One region of the Solibacillus sp. FSL H8-0523 genome, then DNA from elsewhere that is predicted to be linked to it. Evidence: a T-box and tRNA genes for the amino acid it is inferred to sense, from the RefSeq annotation. Region 1 holds a T-box; the other regions hold tRNA genes.

Region 1 (4,792 bases):
ATCAGCGAAAACATCTGATTTAGTATTATTCGCTGAATACTTTAAATTAATGGCTGAGGAAGGTGTCTTCTTACCACCATCACAATTTGAAGGTTTGTTTATCTCAACTGCTCATACGGAAGAGCATATTGCAAAAACAGTAGCAGCCTTCCATAACGTATTTGAGAAGTTAGCACGCTAAAATGTTCATAAATTCCCTTTCTACGCATATCGTAAAGCGTAGGGAGGGGATTTTTTTATGCAAAATTGGCAAATGCAAGAAGTATTATGTTTCCCAGCTCATTTCGGTACCGTCCAACAGGGCTCTGTTATTAAGGTTGAACCGAATTGGCACAGTGAAAATAAAGAGGATTCCATCGTCATAAAAGGCGTATACGTGTTAAAGGGTAATATGCAATTTGATTTTAAGGAACGTGACGCATCTGCTCAAGAAGGCACGTTCATTGAGCATGTAGACATTGAAAAGGATGAGGCTTATTTTGAGTACGCTATGCCGTTTTCAATTGATTTACCGAATGACGATATAGAAAATGTCGCTGTAAACGTATTGAAATCCTCGGTTGAAATTAATGAAGCGGGGCAATGCGTATGTAGTTGGGATGTACGCTGTGATGTAGAGAAAAAAACGCTCGTTCAAGAAGTGGAACCGGTTCAAGAAGAGAAGAAATCAGAAGTAATCATCGAAGAGGTGCCGGTTACAGAGGCAATAAAGGAAGAATCACCAGCAAAAGAGCCACTAGAATATGTGAAAACACTCATCGAAGAAACGCCGCAGCTTTCAAGTGAAGAGGTTGATTTTTTAGAGCAGCTAGCAGAAGCATATAGTGTTGTACAAGTACACCTTAATACAGCGCGTAAATAATGAAAGGGCAATAAAGATGAAGTCGAATCTTTATTGCCTTTTTAACGTTTTATTAGAGAAAAGTTCAAATGAAATCTGTTAATAATAGATAACTAAATAAAATGAGGATAAACAACAAAATAATATCACCGGTTGTCGGGAGAAAAATTGTTCGGATTGCCTGGAAAATCGTTAACGGGAGAATACACTGCCGCATTAAAAAGCGAAATTTCCGAAGCCATGGGGGTAATAGGTAGGGATTATAATTTCTTCGCAACAAAAAAACTCCTTTTGTACAGTATATGTTCGGTCAAATGAACATGTGTAAACACAGCACTTGATATTTCATGTAAAACATCATAAAATAAAGACCAACTATATATTTGAAGCGTTGAATAGGAAGAGTATGTAATCCTGCGATGTACTAGAGAGGAAACGGTAGCTGAAAAGTTTCTACATAGCATTTACAGAAGGTAGCCTAGGAGCTGACTTAGTGAACCATGAGTAGCTAAGTTCCGGTTAAACACCGTTATCGAATGAAGTGCCGATTGGGCATAGGAACGCACGCATATGCGAGCGCTTATTTAAATGATTTGGATTTAAAGAAAGCGCTTGTCAGACGAGGAACGTAGCTGAGCGAAGACACGAGTTGAACATGTAGTTCACGAGTGGACGAGTGAAGCAAGTGACGACGTATGCGAGCGCTTTACTAAATCCAAACGGAATTAAAGGTGGTACCGCGACTTAACTCCCTCGTCCTTTTTTTAGACGACGGGAGTTTTTTGTGTTTTAGCGCATATTTACAAACGCGCTAAAACAAGCCTCTGGCAGATGTCACAGTTTTTTAAAGGAACTTTTCGAGTTACCTCGAAAAAACTGGAGGCAAATACGCCAAGGCGAATTTGATTTAAGTTGAATTCATTTTAAAGGAGAGAGACACATGACTGAATTAACAATGCCAACAAAGTATGATCCACAGTCAACAGAAGCCGGCCGCTATGAATGGTGGTTAAACGGTAAATTTTTTGAAGCAGACCCAACAAGCGATAAAGAGCCTTATTCTATCGTAATTCCACCACCAAACGTAACAGGTAAATTACACCTTGGTCACGCTTGGGATACAACATTACAAGATATGTTAATCCGTATGAAACGCATGCAAGGCTATGATGCATTATGGTTACCAGGTATGGACCATGCAGGGATTGCCACACAAGCAAAGGTAGAAGAAAAATTACGCAGTGAAGGCGTTTCTCGCTATGATTTAGGCCGTGAAAAATTCTTAGAAAAAACATGGGAATGGAAAGAAGAATACGCTTCTCACATTCGTGCACAATGGTCGAAATTAGGCTTAGCCTTAGACTACTCAAAAGAGCGCTTCACATTAGATGAAGGCTTAAACAAAGCTGTAAATGAAGTATTCGTAACATTATACGAAAAAGGCTTAATTTACCGTGGTGAGCGCATTATTAACTGGGATCCAGCTGCAAAAACAGCTCTTTCTGACATTGAAGTTATTCACAAAGAAGTAGAAGGCGCATTCTACCATATGGAATACCCACTTGCAGATGGTTCGGGCGTATTACGCGTAGCGACAACACGTCCAGAAACAATGCTGGGTGACTCTGGTGTAGCTGTACACCCTGAAGATGAGCGCTATGCACACTTAGTAGGTAAAACGGTTATTTTACCAATCGTAGGCCGCGAAATTCCAATCGTAGCAGATGACTATGTAGATAAAGACTTCGGTACAGGTGTTGTAAAAATGACACCAGCACATGACCCGAACGACTTTGAAGTAGGTAATCGCCATAACTTAGAGCGTATTTTAGTAATGAACGAAGATGGTTCAATGAATGATTTAGCTGGTAAATATGCTGGCATGGATCGTTTCGAATGCCGTAAACAAATTGTTGTGGATTTACAAGAAGCCGGCGTGCTTGTTGAAATCGAACCACACGTACACCAAGTAGGTCACTCTGAGCGTACGAACGCAGTAGTAGAGCCTTACTTGTCAAAACAATGGTTCGTAAAAATGGGACCACTTGCTGAACAAGCATTAGAAATGCAAAAAGATGAAGCGGAAAAAGTAAACTTCGTACCAAACCGTTTCGAAAACACATACAACCGCTGGATGGAAAACATTCATGACTGGTGTATTTCTCGTCAATTATGGTGGGGTCACCAAATTCCAGCTTGGTACCACAATGAAACTGGTGAATTATACGTAGGGAAAGATGCACCTGCAGATAAAGAAAACTGGACACAAGACGAAGACGTACTTGATACGTGGTTCTCTTCTGCATTATGGCCGTTTTCAACAATGGATTGGCCAAACGAGGAAGCAGAGCTATTCAAGCGTTATTATCCAACAAGTACACTTGTAACGGGTTATGACATCATCTTCTTCTGGGTAAGCCGTATGATTTTCCAAGGGAAAGAATTCACAGGCAAGCGTCCATTTGAAGACGTATTAATCCATGGTTTAGTACGTGATGCAGAAGGCCGTAAAATGTCGAAGTCATTAGGTAACGGTGTTGACCCAATGGAAGTAATCGCAGAGTATGGTGCCGATTCATTACGTTACTTCTTAGCGACAGGTTCTTCTCCAGGTCAAGACTTACGTTACTCAACAGAAAAAGTTGAATCGACTTGGAACTTTGTAAACAAAATTTGGAACGCATCTCGTTTCGCATTAATGAACATGGAAGGCTTAACATTCGAGCAAATCGATTTAACAGGCGACCTTTCTACTGCGGACAAATGGATTTTAACACGCTTAAACGAAACAATTGAGCGCGTAACAGCCTTATCTGATAAATACGAATTCGGTGAAGTTGGCCGTGAATTATACAACTTCATTTGGGATGATTTCTGTTCTTGGTACATCGAAATGGCGAAATTACCATTATACGGTGAAGACGAAGCAGCGAAATTAACAACGCGTTCAGTATTAGCATACGTATTAGATAACACAATGCGTTTATTACACCCATTAATGCCATTCGTAACAGAAGAAATTTGGCAGCATTTACCGCATGAAGGCGAATCAATTACAGTAGCGGCTTGGCCAACTGTAAACCCTGCATTTAACTTCAAAGCAGAAGCTGGCGACATGCAATTATTAATGGACTTAATCCGTTCGGTTCGTAATATCCGTGCAGAAGTAAATACGCCAATGAGTAAAAAAGTAGCGATGACGATTTCAGCAAAAGACGCTGCAACAGCATCAGTACTTGAAGCGAACAAAGGCTATATCGAGAAATTCTGTAACCCAGACGGCTTAACGATTGGTGCGGCAATTGAAGCACCAGCACAAGCGATGTCAGCAGTTATTTCAGGCGCGGAAATCTTCATGCCACTTGCTGGTTTAATCAATATTAATGAAGAAATTGTCCGTCTTGAAAAAGAGCTTGAAAAATGGGCAAAAGAAGTAAAATTAGTTTCTGGTAAATTATCAAACGAGCGTTTCGTTTCAAAAGCACCGGAAGCGTTAGTAGCGGTAGAGCGTGAAAAGCTTGCAGACTACGAAGCAAAATATTCAACTGTTGAAAAACGTATTGCAGAATTAAAAGCAATGTAAACTTCATTAAGTGGAGGTACCGAATTTTCGGTGCCTCTTTTTTGCATAGTCCGTTATAATAGGAGCTATTACATAGTTATCGTTAGGGAGAGAGAATATGTTTCAATCAATGGAAGAATGCACAGACTTTATTTTTCGCTTAAAGGCGAGTCAGTATAAAGGGGAACCATTAGAGTCAGCGAAGATCATTTTAGCAGCACTTGGCAATCCACAGCAGAAAACAAAGTTCATTCATTTTGCCGGTTCAAATGGTAAGGGTTCTACATTAAATGCAACACGTGAAATTTTAATGGCACATGGTTTAACGGTAGGCGCATTTATTTCACCGCATTTAGAACGTGCCAATGAGCGTGTGACGATTAATAAAC
Region 2 (4,792 bases), 530 kb from region 1:
CTTAAAAACACGTTTTATGACTGTCCAATTCACCTTTAAAGAGCTTTCATTACGCTTCAGTCGTGGGACTTTAATAAAGACCATTAAAACCGAGGCAATAAGACTCAAAAACGAAGTAATGAAGATGACACCTTGCCAGCCAATGTGTTCTATAAACATTCCTGATAGAAGCAATGAAAAGCCCGAACCGACGACCAACGAACCTACATAGATTCCAACAGCTGCTCCCCTTCTTTCTAAGGGGAATAAATCCGTTAAAATCCTCAAACCTGGCACATAAATCCCTGCCACTCCAATACCTGAAATCATTCTTAATAACAAGGTCATCCAAAAACCTTCCACAACAGCTGCAAATACTATCCCAGAAACGCCCGCTAGAAATGCACCTAGCACCATAAAATACTTTGGATTATACTTATCAATCAACATACTATAAAAAGCAATTGCAACAACATAGCCTACATGAAAAAACGCAATAATTATTCCTGATTGAGAAGCCGTTAGTTCCCACTCATCTTCAATTACTGGCATAACAGCCGAGAAATTAAACCATACTTGCATAGCTAAAAACTGGACTATACACATACCCCACAATATTTTGCTTTGATTCAAAGAGAGCTTGCTCCTTTCGAATTTAGAAAACAAACTGCAAATGGTGATAAAATTACTTTTTCCTCTTCATAGATAATTGCGACAAAAAATCATCGTTACCTAATGCCCCTACTGAATCTTGGATATTTTATTATTTCTAGAAGATGTTCGCTGATTCCTTTTATACTGCGATGATAACTAGATATCAAGAATCTAAAGCTTATGACGAATTTTACGTCTCATTGCTTCTGCTGATGATAAGAAACTGTGTCCATCGTAGGTTTTCATTATCCTATCTCGTCCCTATTTAACTTTGACATCCATCCTTTCCCAATGCCTTCGAGATTTCTTGTCTTTTACTTAAGTAATAAATATGCGACAATACGTTCAATACTTCAGATTACGAGGAGGGATTTGGGTGAAAGTAGCTTACATTTCGGATTTGCATTGTCATGAGCAAGAGGTGTATCAACAGCAAGAAGCTATGTATTATATGAATGCACTAGGGTATCCGGATGAAAAGCTGCCCAGGAAAATACGTGTATTTACGGTGTAGGAGGCATATTCAGCTTTAAATGGAGGGGTCGCTTTGAAACATTTAATTTTATTGATCGTATCTTGTTTTATTTTATCAAGCTGTGCGGGATTAGCAGATTATACAATTCCATTAGATAATGGGTATCGCATTGATCGACTTTCAGCTCATCAAATTCAAATTTACGGAGATGAAGCGGTAAATGATGGCGATGATTCGGTATTCAATCATTTATATGTACCAGCAAAGGTAACGGCTGTCTGGTGGGATGAACAATATATTATTGCAAAACAATTGAGTTTGAAGGCAGATGAACGAGGATATGAAGAACCTCCAAAAAATCCGACTGATGATCATTATTCTTATTGGATAATCGAAATGGATAAGAACGAAGTAAAAGGCCCTCTTACGTTAAAAGAGTTAGAGAATGAAACGAACCCATTAGGAATTAACATCGTATTTACACCAATCGAAAAGCTGAAAAGGGAACCATAATTAACTAATATTATCGAGAAGATTAAGATAAATTTCAAAAGAGGATGAATTACTGCCCCTTATATGACGGAACAATTTAGGAGTTTCTATACTTCTAGTGTTAAGACCATGAATATTAACCAAAAATAATTTACTTCAAACTAAAAAATGAACTCGACTTGCATCGAACTCATTTTTTATCTACTTATTTTGCTGTATAAACGTAAAAAAAGTATGTAACAGAAGTTACATACTTAGAAATGACCCGTACGGGATTCGAACCCGTGTTACCGCCGTGAAAGGGCGGTGTCTTAACCACTTGACCAACGGGCCATGGCTCCGAAGGCAGGACTCGAACCTGCGACCTGCCGGTTAACAGCCGGATGCTCTACCAACTGAGCTACTTCGGAACAATACTAATACTATGATGGGCCTAAATGGACTCGAACCATCGACCTCACGCTTATCAGGCGTGCGCTCTAACCAGCTGAGCTATAGGCCCTAAAACTGGAGCGGGTGATCGGAATCGAACCGACAACATCAGCTTGGAAGGCTGAGGTTTTACCACTAAACTACACCCGCAAATGGTGGGTTTGGACGGAATCGAACCGCCGACACTTAGAGCTTCAATCTAATGCTCTACCAACTGAGCTACAAACCCACAAATGGCGGTCCCGACCGGGATCGAACCGGCGATCTCCTGCGTGACAGGCAGGCATGTTAACCGCTACACCACGGGACCATTTGGTTGCGGGGACAGGACTTGAACCTGTGACCTTCGGGTTATGAGCCCGACGAGCTACCACTGCTCCACCCCGCGACAATATTATTACGTTTGTTATCGCATGTTCTGAGTTCTACTTAGTTGCCATCAACTTCGTCCCTCAGTTGCTGCTAATCGCTATCTTTGTTTAGCGATTTGCTCCACCCCGCGATAATACTATTTAAATTAGATGGTGGAGGATGACGGGCTCGAACCGCCGACCCCCTGCTTGTAAGGCAGGTGCTCTCCCAACTGAGCTAATCCTCCATAAAAAAAAAGCGAAGCGACGTCCTACTCTCACAGGGGGAAACCCCCAACTACCATCGGCGCTAAAGAGCTTAACTTCTGTGTTCGGTATGGGAACAGGTGTGGCCTCTTTGCCATCGTCACTTCACTTATTAAATTAAAAGAACTTATTCTTTCAAAACTGGATAAACGTTTCATTGATGTTCATAAATTGTGGTTAAGTCCTCGACCGATTAGTATTCGTCAGCTCCACACATCACTGCGCTTCCACCTCGAACCTATCTACCTGATCGTCTTTCAGGGGTCTTACTTACTTGCGTAATGGGAAATCTCATCTTGAGGGGGGCTTCATGCTTAGATGCTTTCAGCACTTATCCCGTCCACACATAGCTACCCAGCGATGCTCTTGGCAGAACAACTGGTACACCAGCGGTGTGTCCATCCCGGTCCTCTCGTACTAAGGACAGCTCCTCTCAAATTTCCTACGCCCACGACGGATAGGGACCGAACTGTCTCACGACGTTCTGAACCCAGCTCGCGTACCGCTTTAATGGGCGAACAGCCCAACCCTTGGGACCGACTACAGCCCCAGGATGCGATGAGCCGACATCGAGGTGCCAAACCTCCCCGTCGATGTGGACTCTTGGGGGAGATAAGCCTGTTATCCCCGGGGTAGCTTTTATCCGTTGAGCGATGGCCCTTCCATGCGGAACCACCGGATCACTAAGCCCGTCTTTCGACCCTGCTCGACTTGTAGGTCTCGCAGTCAAGCTCCCTTATGCCTTTACACTCTACGAATGATTTCCAACCATTCTGAGGGAACCTTTGGGCGCCTCCGTTACTCTTTAGGAGGCGACCGCCCCAGTCAAACTGTCCGCCTGACACTGTCTCCTACCCCGCTAAGGGGCATGGGTTAGAAGTTCAATACAACCAGGGTAGTATCCCACTGACGCCTCCTCCGAAGCTGGCGCTCCGGGATCTCTGGCTCCTACCTATCCTGTACAAGTTGTACCAAAATTCAATATCAGGCTACAGTAAAGCTCCACGGGGTCTTTCCGTCCTGTCGCGGGTAACCTGCATCTTCACAGGTACTATAATTTCACCGAGTCTCTCGTTGAGACAGTGCCCAGATCGTTACGCCTTTCGTGCGGGTCGGAACTTACCCGACAAGGAATTTCGCTACCTTAGGACCGTTATAGTTACGGCCGCCGTTTACTGGGGCTTCAATTCGCAGCTTCGCTTGCGCTAACCACTCCTCTTAACCTTCCAGCACCGGGCAGGCGTCAGCCCCTATACGTCACCTTACGGTTTTGCAGAGACCTGTGTTTTTGCTAAACAGTCGCCTGGGCCTATTCACTGCGGCTCTCTCACGCTTGCACGCTAACAGAGCACCCCTTCTCCCGAAGTTACGGGGTCATTTTGCCGAGTTCCTTAACGAGAGTTCTCTCGCACACCTTAGGATTCTCTCCTCGACTACCTGTGTCGGTTTGCGGTACGGGCACCTCTCACCTCGATAGAGGCTTTTCTTGGCAGTGTGAAATCAGGAACTTCGTCCATACGGACTCGTCATCACAGCTCAATGTTAAAGTATGCGGATTTGCCTACATACACACCTTACTGCTTGAACACGCGCAACCAACGGCGTGCTTACCCTATCCTACTGCGTCCCCCCATTTCTCAAACGGTGAGGAGGTGGTACAGGAATATCAACCTGTTGTCCATCGCCTACGCCTATCGGCCTCGGCTTAGGTCCCGACTAACCCTGAGCGGACGAGCCTTCCTCAGGAAACCTTAGTCATACGGTGGACGGGATTCTCACCCGTCTTTCGCTACTCATACCGGCATTCTCACTTCTAAGCGCTCCACCAGTCCTTCCGGTCTGACTTCAACGCCCTTAGAACGCTCTCCTACCACGCATCCTATTGGATGCATCCACAGCTTCGGTGAATCGTTTAGCCCCGATACATTTTCGGCGCAGCGTCACTCGACCAGTGAGCTATTACGCACTCTTTAAATGATGGCTGCTTCTAAGCCAACATCCTGGTTGTCTAAGCAACGCCACATCCTTTTCCACTTAACGATTACTTTGGGACCTTAGCTGGTGGTCTGGGCTGTTTCCCTCTTGACTACGGATCTTATCACTCGCAGTCTGACTCCCGTGTATAAATATCTGGCATTCGGAG
Region 3 (4,792 bases), 1.1 Mb from region 1:
ACTCATAAATACACAAAATACAGCTGCCGCTACAAGCACCGGATGATGGCGGAACCACCTTTTAATGCCAACCGCGCTTTTACGCTTTGGTAAACGGCTCATTACTTGATCCTCTAAGCCAGGAGGGGCAGTAATATGCGCTGCACTCTTGATAAACGCAACCGTGTCACTTAATTCATGCATATGTTGTTGGCAATCCGAGCACGCTTGCAGGTGTTGCTTTAAGTTCTTTTCATGCTCACGGCTAATATCACCATCTAAATATTCGTGCATATAATCCACGAATTGTGATGCACACGTTTTCATGCGTATCATCCTCCTACAAATTATTTAACTGTTTTCGTAATGCTTCTCTGCCACGGTGGATACGGGTTTTTACCGTTCCTAGTGGCATATCTAATATTTCACTAATTTCCTGCAATGACAGCTCTTCAATATACTTTAAAACGATAACCGATCGATATTTATCTGGCAATCGACTAATTTCATATTGAATACGGTCTTGAAGCTCCATTTGCTCTACTGCTTCTTCAGGCAATTGCTCATCTGCCGCAATTTGCGAATACATATCTAACCCATCTGTACCAGCAACCTCTGCATCTAAGTAATAATCCGGCTTCTTTTTACGTATTCGGTCAATACAAAGATTCGTCGCGATTCGATAAAGCCACGTCGAAAATTTCCGTTTTTGATCATACGAATGAAGATTAATATAGGCACGTATAAATGCCTCTTGCGCGATATCCTCAGCTTCTTGTTGATTGCTGAGCATACGGTAACACACTTGATACAGCTTGTGCTGGTAGAGGTTAACAATATCGGCATATGCGTTTTGATCACCTTTAAGCACTTGCTTTATTCTTTTATTTACTAACGCATCCATTTGTCTTTCCTCTCCACCTTATTAGCTGTTCTATATATACGGACGGCACATATAAAGGTTTCATTTTTTTACGAAAAATTTATAATCGATTTCTTTATTATAGCAAATTTCGTTTCTTCCAATATATGTTTTCTCAATATTCATACTAAAGTTTCCCCAAATAACGAACCAACGAGCGCAACTGCAACATCTGCCGTTTTATTGTGTTCATCTAAAATCGGATTCACCTCAACAAATTCAGCAGAAGTTAACAGGCCTGATTCCTGAATCATCTCCATTGCCAAGTGACTTTCACGATATGTAATGCCTCCCGCAACTGGTGTTCCGACTCCTGGTGTGTAGAGCGGGTCTAGTGCATCTAAATCCAGCGATAAATGCAGCCCATCAATTTGTTTTTCTTTGAAGTAGGCAAGCGTTTGTTCCATTACATGCGTCATTCCTAATCGATCAATTTCGTGCATTGTATACACTTGAATACCACGTTCCTTTATTAACACACGCTCCCCTTCATCAATCGAACGCCCGCCAATAATAATAATGTTTTCCGCCTGTATTTTTGCTTCACTGTGTAAAATTGATGTTAAGCGCTCATGCCCCAAACCAATACTCGTCGCAAGCGGCATCCCGTGAATATTACCTGATGGCGTTGTTTCTGGTGTATTTAAATCAGCGTGTGCATCAAACCAAATAACGCCTAAGTTTTTATAATGTAACGATAAACCTGCCAGTGTCCCAATCGCAATACTATGATCCCCACCAAGCACAAGCGGTGTACGTTGATTTTCAACAACCAACTTCACCATATTGGCAAGCTCCGTATTCACCTGTATAACTTCTTCTAAATTTAAAAGACGCGTATCTTGTTGCTCTAATCTCTGTTGATCAGACGCTCGAATATTCCCTTCATCCACTACTTCATAGCCAAGTATTTGTAAACGTTCCTGTAATCCTGCATAGCGTATGGCACTCGGCCCCATATCCACACCTCGTCGTTGCTGCCCATAATCACAAGGTACTCCAATAATTGAAACGTTTCTATTCTTCATCTTTTCGCATCCCCTAACATGTTTGCATTTCGTTTACTCTACTCTTCTAAACTATGCTCATTAGTCTCTTTTCGAGCTCGTACATGCTTTTCCCTTTTTAGACGCAAAAAATCCCTTACTTAGAATTAAGTAAAGGATTGTAATTTTTATATTTAAGTACACTTCTAAATTGCAAAAATAAAAGTGAGCCATGAAGGACTCGAACCTTCGACCCTCTGATTAAAAGTCAGATGCTCTACCAACTGAGCTAATGGCTCATAAAAAATAAAAAAATGGCTGGGGAACCTGGATTCGAACCAGGGCATGACGGAATCAAAATCCGTTGCCTTACCGCTTGGCTATACCCCAAACATTTTATAGATGGTGGAGGGGGACGGATTCGAACCGCCGAACCCTAAGGAGCGGATTTACAGTCCGCCGCGTTTAGCCACTTCGCTACCCCTCCGACACAGTATAACAGCTTGTTAAAAAATATGGTGGAGGATGACGGGCTCGAACCGCCGACCCCCTGCTTGTAAGGCAGGTGCTCTCCCAGCTGAGCTAATCCTCCATACTAACAAGTGTTATGATTATTTTTTTATGAAGCCTTAAATGGTGACCCGTACGGGATTCGAACCCGTGTTACCGCCGTGAAAGGGCGGTGTCTTAACCACTTGACCAACGGGCCGTTACTTTATATAATGTTGCTCTCTTTAAGACAAGATTTATATTACCATCATTCTCTAAAGTATGCAACCCTTTTTTGAAAATTTTTTTAAAAGAATTTTTATTTTCATATTTTGCTAAAAAAACGCAAAAAAAATGGCTCCGAAGGCAGGACTCGAACCTGCGACCTGCCGGTTAACAGCCGGATGCTCTACCAACTGAGCTACTTCGGAACGCTACTAGTATGTACTGAGTTTATGTTGCTCTCTTTAGTACATTTCTTATTATAGCAACGTTTTTGATTAATACAAGCGTTTTTTCAAAATAATTTAGGGTGATTTTAAATTTATTTAAATTTTCTGAATAGGATAGAAATTTTGGTTATTTTCGACTAAATTTCCTACTAAAAAGTAGAACAAAAAGCAGGGTCGAAATAGCGTACAGTCGCTTGCTTATTGCCATTTTGCAAGGCTGAAGCATCTGCTTATGTTATTTGGTTATCCTTTTTGCCTTGCACGATTAAAATGGGCGCTGATACATTCGATAATTCCTGTTGTGGATCATATTGTAGCCACGACATCATGTAAGGCTGAACTGACGCTCTAAATAACGATTGAAGCTCTACTGAAACGTTTGAACCATTTTACCAGCTTTTAATTTTTCAAGTGCCGTTTTTAAAAGCCACCTCATTTAGAAGTGACTTCGATCTTACACTAAATTACGGGCAACAAACTCAGATAACTTTGTATAGTTACTTACATTCGCGTTACAAATCGTTGCATCTGCACAAATATAATTGCTATATGATGTATAGTTATCGCCATTTCCTTTTACAGTTGCCGTAAACAGGTGCAATGAGCTATCGTGATTACAAATCGCACAAATCCCTTTTATCGGCGTTGGTGCTTCATAAACACCACGTAGCGCTGTATATTCACCTTCTTTTTCTAAAACGATATACTGACGATTCGTACCCTTATCAAGCCAAGAAAAGTAGCTAATCTCCTGCCAATCAACCAGGTCTAACTTCGGTAATTTTAACTTTTTATCTTTTTTAAATAGTTTTTGCAACCCTTTATCACTAATTGCTTTAAACGGGATTGTATAGGCTTTTAAACCATGAATAAACAGCTCGGCGCCCATGCTATTCTCAATCATTTCTACTTCTTTTATAATCGCTTCATCAATTGTCGTTAGATTTTCACGGAGCTCACCAATTGCAAGCGCTCTAACTGTACTTACAACTTTTGAATCGCTTGAAGATGATTTTGCACGAAGAATCTTAGTTACTTGCTGCTCGATTAATCGCACATCGGCTACTGTTAGAAAGGGTGTTGTCATATTGTTTCCTCCATTAAAAACTAGATAAAATTATTTACTCCATATCGTAGAGCTTTCTATTTGCTACGTCAACTATGCTAGTATAATATTTTTCAGTCTTAATCATTTATTGACTTCTAAAAGGATCAAAAAAACCAGATGATTGGTTGAAAGACACAATCATCTGGATGTAATATTAACATTAAATTTTTACATAAAAAAAGCCACTACTGACTAAATCAGCAGCGACTTTTTGAGCCTAGCGACGTCCTACTCTCACAGGGGGAAACCCCCAACTACCATCGGCGCTAAAGAGCTTAACTTCTGTGTTCGGTATGGGAACAGGTGTGACCTCTTTGCCATCATCACTAGACTATTTTATTGGAAGACAAGATTTATTATACTACAATATTGATATAAATATCAAGTGTTTTTTAATAAATTTTTATTCTTTCAAAACTGGATAAACGTTTCATTGATGTTCATAAATTGTGGTTAAGTCCTCGACCGATTAGTATTCGTCAGCTCCACACATCACTGCGCTTCCACCTCGAACCTATCTACCTGATCGTCTTTCAGGGGTCTTACTTACTTGCGTAATGGGAAATCTCATCTTGAGGGGGGCTTCATGCTTAGATGCTTTCAGCACTTATCCCGTCCACACATAGCTACCCAGCGATGCTCTTGGCAGAACAACTGGTACACCAGCGGTGTGTCCATCCCGGTCCTCTCGTACTAAGGACAGCTCCTCTCAAATTTCCTACGCCCACGACGGATAGGGACCGAACTGTCTCACGACGTTCTGAACCCAGCTCGCGTACCGCTTTAATGGGCGAACAGCCCAACCCTTGGGACCGACTACAGCCCCAGGATGCGATGAGCCGACATCGAGGTGCCA
Region 4 (4,792 bases), 1.3 Mb from region 1:
ATGGACTCGAACCATCGACCTCACGCTTATCAGGCGTGCGCTCTAACCAGCTGAGCTATAGGCCCTCTTAGAAGTATATAAAATTCATTCATAAACCTTCAAAACTGAACAGCAAACGTTAATGAGTATCTTCTCCAAGAGAAGATTTCCGAAATAATCCTTAGAAAGGAGGTGATCCAGCCGCACCTTCCGATACGGCTACCTTGTTACGACTTCACCCCAATCATCTATCCCACCTTCGGCGGCTGGCTCCATAAAGGTTACCTCACCGACTTCGGGTGTTACAAACTCTCGTGGTGTGACGGGCGGTGTGTACAAGGCCCGGGAACGTATTCACCGTGGCATGCTGATCCACGATTACTAGCGATTCCGGCTTCATGTAGGCGAGTTGCAGCCTACAATCCGAACTGAGAACGATTTTATCGGATTAGCTCCCCCTCGCGGGTTGGCAACCGTTTGTATCGTCCATTGTAGCACGTGTGTAGCCCAGGTCATAAGGGGCATGATGATTTGACGTCATCCCCACCTTCCTCCGGTTTATCACCGGCAGTCTCCTTAGAGTGCCCAACTAAATGATGGCAACTAAGAACAAGGGTTGCGCTCGTTGCGGGACTTAACCCAACATCTCACGACACGAGCTGACGACAACCATGCACCACCTGTCACCGTTGTCCCCGAAGGGAAAACTGTATCTCTACAGTGGTCAATGGGATGTCAAGACCTGGTAAGGTTCTTCGCGTTGCTTCGAATTAAACCACATGCTCCACCGCTTGTGCGGGCCCCCGTCAATTCCTTTGAGTTTCAGTCTTGCGACCGTACTCCCCAGGCGGAGTGCTTAATGCGTTAGCTGCAGCACTGAGGGGCGGAAACCCCCCAACACTTAGCACTCATCGTTTACGGCGTGGACTACCAGGGTATCTAATCCTGTTTGCTCCCCACGCTTTCGCGCCTCAGTGTCAGTTACAGACCAGATAGTCGCCTTCGCCACTGGTGTTCCTCCAAATCTCTACGCATTTCACCGCTACACTTGGAATTCCACTATCCTCTTCTGCACTCAAGTTCCCCAGTTTCCAATGACCCTCCCCGGTTGAGCCGGGGGCTTTCACATCAGACTTAAGGAACCACCTGCGCGCGCTTTACGCCCAATAATTCCGGACAACGCTTGCCACCTACGTATTACCGCGGCTGCTGGCACGTAGTTAGCCGTGGCTTTCTAACAAGGTACCGTCAAGGTAGCGCCAGTTACTACGCTACTTGTTCTTCCCTTGCAACAGAGTTTTACGAACCGAAATCCTTCTTCACTCACGCGGCGTTGCTCCATCAGACTTTCGTCCATTGTGGAAGATTCCCTACTGCTGCCTCCCGTAGGAGTCTGGGCCGTGTCTCAGTCCCAGTGTGGCCGATCACCCTCTCAGGTCGGCTACGCATCGTTGCCTTGGTGAGCCGTTACCTCACCAACTAGCTAATGCGCCGCGGGTCCATCCTATAGTGATAGCCGAAACCATCTTTCAACTTCAAAACATGTGTTTCGAAGTATTATCCGGTATTAGCTCCGGTTTCCCGAAGTTATCCCAGTCTATAGGGTAGGTTACCCACGTGTTACTCACCCGTCCGCCGCTAAATCAGAGAGAAGCAAGCTTCTCTAATCATTCGCTCGACTTGCATGTATTAGGCACGCCGCCAGCGTTCGTCCTGAGCCAGGATCAAACTCTCCATAATAGTTAGTTTGAAAGCTCATTTGCTTTGCTAGCGATCCAACTAATTAAAGTTGAAATCTATTGTTTGTTTCATTTAAGAAACTTGTTTTTCATTAACGTTGCTTGTTCAGTTTTCAAGGTTCATGGTGGAGCCTAGCGGGATCGAACCGCTGACCTCCTGCGTGCAAGGCAGGCGCTCTCCCAGCTGAGCTAAGGCCCCATAAAATGGTCGGAATGACAGGATTCGAACCTACGACCCCTTGGTCCCAAACCAAGTGCTCTACCAAGCTGAGCTACATTCCGGAAAATTGGTGCGCTCGACAGGACTTGAACCTACAACCTTCTGATTCGTAGTCAGATGCTCTATCCAATTGAGCTACGAGCGCAATTATTTATTTAAAAATGGTGCCGAGGGCCGGAATCGAACCGGCACGGTGATCACTCACCGCAGGATTTTAAGTCCTGTGCGTCTGCCAGTTCCGCCACCCCGGCATTTTTTGGAGCGGAAGACGAGGTTCGAACTCGCGACCCCCACCTTGGCAAGGTGGTGTTCTACCACTGAACTACTTCCGCAAAATGCATAAGCTATTTTTATCTGACAGTATATGAAATTAAAATGGTGCGGGTGAAGGGAGTCGAACCCCCACGCCTTGCGGCGCTAGATCCTAAGTCTAGTGCGTCTGCCAATTCCGCCACACCCGCAGCAGACAAATATAAAACTGGTGAGCCATGAAGGACTCGAACCTTCGACCCTCTGATTAAAAGTCAGATGCTCTACCAACTGAGCTAATGGCTCTCTAAAATGGTGCCGGCGAAAGGAGTCGAACCCTCGACCTACTGATTACAAGTCAGTTGCTCTACCAACTGAGCTACACCGGCATTTTAGAAATGGTGGAGGATGACGGGCTCGAACCGCCGACCCCCTGCTTGTAAGGCAGGTGCTCTCCCAGCTGAGCTAATCCTCCTGGGTAATACAGCCTAGCGACGTCCTACTCTCACAGGGGGAAACCCCCAACTACCATCGGCGCTAAAGAGCTTAACTTCCGTGTTCGGTATGGGAACGGGTGTGACCTCTTTGCCATCATCACTAGACTATTTTATTGTAAAAGACAATATTTATTATACTACACTATCCTTAAAAGTCAAGTGTTTTTAATAAATTTTATTCTTTCAAAACTGGATAAACGTTTCATTGATGTTCATAAATTGTGGTTAAGTCCTCGACCGATTAGTATTCGTCAGCTCCACACATCACTGCGCTTCCACCTCGAACCTATCTACCTGATCGTCTTTCAGGGGTCTTACTTACTTGCGTAATGGGAAATCTCATCTTGAGGGGGGCTTCATGCTTAGATGCTTTCAGCACTTATCCCGTCCACACATAGCTACCCAGCGATGCTCTTGGCAGAACAACTGGTACACCAGCGGTGTGTCCATCCCGGTCCTCTCGTACTAAGGACAGCTCCTCTCAAATTTCCTACGCCCACGACGGATAGGGACCGAACTGTCTCACGACGTTCTGAACCCAGCTCGCGTACCGCTTTAATGGGCGAACAGCCCAACCCTTGGGACCGACTACAGCCCCAGGATGCGATGAGCCGACATCGAGGTGCCAAACCTCCCCGTCGATGTGGACTCTTGGGGGAGATAAGCCTGTTATCCCCGGGGTAGCTTTTATCCGTTGAGCGATGGCCCTTCCATGCGGAACCACCGGATCACTAAGCCCGTCTTTCGACCCTGCTCGACTTGTAGGTCTCGCAGTCAAGCTCCCTTATGCCTTTACACTCTACGAATGATTTCCAACCATTCTGAGGGAACCTTTGGGCGCCTCCGTTACTCTTTAGGAGGCGACCGCCCCAGTCAAACTGTCCGCCTGACACTGTCTCCTACCCCGCTAAGGGGCATGGGTTAGAAGTTCAATACAACCAGGGTAGTATCCCACTGACGCCTCCTCCGAAGCTGGCGCTCCGGGATCTCTGGCTCCTACCTATCCTGTACAAGTTGTACCAAAATTCAATATCAGGCTACAGTAAAGCTCCACGGGGTCTTTCCGTCCTGTCGCGGGTAACCTGCATCTTCACAGGTACTATAATTTCACCGAGTCTCTCGTTGAGACAGTGCCCAGATCGTTACGCCTTTCGTGCGGGTCGGAACTTACCCGACAAGGAATTTCGCTACCTTAGGACCGTTATAGTTACGGCCGCCGTTTACTGGGGCTTCAATTCGCAGCTTCGCTTGCGCTAACCACTCCTCTTAACCTTCCAGCACCGGGCAGGCGTCAGCCCCTATACGTCACCTTACGGTTTTGCAGAGACCTGTGTTTTTGCTAAACAGTCGCCTGGGCCTATTCACTGCGGCTCTCTCACGCTTGCACGCTAACAGAGCACCCCTTCTCCCGAAGTTACGGGGTCATTTTGCCGAGTTCCTTAACGAGAGTTCTCTCGCACACCTTAGGATTCTCTCCTCGACTACCTGTGTCGGTTTGCGGTACGGGCACCTCTCACCTCGATAGAGGCTTTTCTTGGCAGTGTGAAATCAGGAACTTCGTCCATACGGACTCGTCATCACAGCTCAATGTTAAAGTATGCGGATTTGCCTACATACACACCTTACTGCTTGAACACGCGCAACCAACGGCGTGCTTACCCTATCCTACTGCGTCCCCCCATTTCTCAAACGGTGAGGAGGTGGTACAGGAATATCAACCTGTTGTCCATCGCCTACGCCTATCGGCCTCGGCTTAGGTCCCGACTAACCCTGAGCGGACGAGCCTTCCTCAGGAAACCTTAGTCATACGGTGGACGGGATTCTCACCCGTCTTTCGCTACTCATACCGGCATTCTCACTTCTAAGCGCTCCACCAGTCCTTCCGGTCTGACTTCAACGCCCTTAGAACGCTCTCCTACCACGCATCCTATTGGATGCATCCACAGCTTCGGTGAATCGTTTAGCCCCGATACATTTTCGGCGCAGCGTCACTCGACCAGTGAGCTATTACGCACTCTTTAAATGATGGCTGCTTCTAAGCCAACATCCTGGTTGTCTAAGCAACGCCACATCCTTTTCCACTTAACGATTACTTTGGGACCTTAGCT

The links. The T-box of region 1 lies ahead of NSQ62_RS14750 (valine--tRNA ligase). A T-box ahead of a tRNA ligase gene usually reads a tRNA of that ligase, here a tRNA-Val.
Region 2: it encodes a tRNA-Val, which carries the amino acid that the T-box ahead of NSQ62_RS14750 (valine--tRNA ligase) is inferred to sense. The anticodon was not compared.
Region 3: it encodes a tRNA-Val, which carries the amino acid that the T-box ahead of NSQ62_RS14750 (valine--tRNA ligase) is inferred to sense. The anticodon was not compared.
Region 4: it encodes a tRNA-Val, which carries the amino acid that the T-box ahead of NSQ62_RS14750 (valine--tRNA ligase) is inferred to sense. The anticodon was not compared.

What each region holds. Positions count from the first base shown of each region.
Region 1 is NZ_CP150291.1:2,943,089-2,947,880, reverse strand. Features, by position in the region: gene hemL (glutamate-1-semialdehyde 2,1-aminomutase) at 1-181, shown strand, start outside; gene NSQ62_RS14760 (alanine racemase) at 239-862, shown strand; gene NSQ62_RS14755 (hypothetical protein) at 927-1,118, opposite strand; T-box leader at 1,224-1,605, shown strand; gene NSQ62_RS14750 (valine--tRNA ligase) at 1,782-4,424, shown strand; gene NSQ62_RS14745 (folylpolyglutamate synthase/dihydrofolate synthase family protein) at 4,522-4,792, shown strand, end outside.
Region 2 is NZ_CP150291.1:2,417,731-2,422,522, forward strand. Features, by position in the region: gene NSQ62_RS12045 (MFS transporter) at 1-612, opposite strand, end outside; gene NSQ62_RS12050 (DUF3997 domain-containing protein) at 1,181-1,621, shown strand; tRNA gene NSQ62_RS12055 (tRNA-Glu) at 1,862-1,933, opposite strand; tRNA gene NSQ62_RS12060 (tRNA-Asn) at 1,935-2,010, opposite strand; tRNA gene NSQ62_RS12065 (tRNA-Ile) at 2,029-2,102, opposite strand; tRNA gene NSQ62_RS12070 (tRNA-Gly) at 2,109-2,182, opposite strand; tRNA gene NSQ62_RS12075 (tRNA-Phe) at 2,186-2,261, opposite strand; tRNA gene NSQ62_RS12080 (tRNA-Asp) at 2,267-2,342, opposite strand; tRNA gene NSQ62_RS12085 (tRNA-Met) at 2,346-2,420, opposite strand; tRNA gene NSQ62_RS12090 (tRNA-Val) at 2,555-2,630, opposite strand; rRNA gene rrf (5S ribosomal RNA) at 2,642-2,757, opposite strand; rRNA gene NSQ62_RS12100 (23S ribosomal RNA) at 2,823-4,792, opposite strand, start outside.
Region 3 is NZ_CP150291.1:4,004,541-4,009,332, forward strand. Features, by position in the region: gene NSQ62_RS20135 (zf-HC2 domain-containing protein) at 1-306, opposite strand, end outside; gene sigW (RNA polymerase sigma factor SigW) at 320-883, opposite strand; gene rocF (arginase) at 1,024-1,929, opposite strand; tRNA gene NSQ62_RS20150 (tRNA-Lys) at 2,114-2,186, opposite strand; tRNA gene NSQ62_RS20155 (tRNA-Gln) at 2,203-2,277, opposite strand; tRNA gene NSQ62_RS20160 (tRNA-Tyr) at 2,291-2,374, opposite strand; tRNA gene NSQ62_RS20165 (tRNA-Val) at 2,404-2,479, opposite strand; tRNA gene NSQ62_RS20170 (tRNA-Glu) at 2,522-2,596, opposite strand; tRNA gene NSQ62_RS20175 (tRNA-Asn) at 2,732-2,807, opposite strand; gene NSQ62_RS20180 (FBP domain-containing protein) at 3,283-3,915, opposite strand; rRNA gene rrf (5S ribosomal RNA) at 4,152-4,267, opposite strand; rRNA gene NSQ62_RS20190 (23S ribosomal RNA) at 4,386-4,792, opposite strand, start outside.
Region 4 is NZ_CP150291.1:105,801-110,592, reverse strand. Features, by position in the region: tRNA gene NSQ62_RS00555 (tRNA-Ile) at 1-65, opposite strand, end outside; rRNA gene NSQ62_RS00550 (16S ribosomal RNA) at 165-1,719, opposite strand; tRNA gene NSQ62_RS00545 (tRNA-Ala) at 1,842-1,917, opposite strand; tRNA gene NSQ62_RS00540 (tRNA-Pro) at 1,924-2,000, opposite strand; tRNA gene NSQ62_RS00535 (tRNA-Arg) at 2,007-2,083, opposite strand; tRNA gene NSQ62_RS00530 (tRNA-Leu) at 2,101-2,189, opposite strand; tRNA gene NSQ62_RS00525 (tRNA-Gly) at 2,196-2,270, opposite strand; tRNA gene NSQ62_RS00520 (tRNA-Leu) at 2,315-2,399, opposite strand; tRNA gene NSQ62_RS00515 (tRNA-Lys) at 2,418-2,493, opposite strand; tRNA gene NSQ62_RS00510 (tRNA-Thr) at 2,501-2,576, opposite strand; tRNA gene NSQ62_RS00505 (tRNA-Val) at 2,587-2,662, opposite strand; rRNA gene rrf (5S ribosomal RNA) at 2,674-2,789, opposite strand; rRNA gene NSQ62_RS00495 (23S ribosomal RNA) at 2,906-4,792, opposite strand, start outside.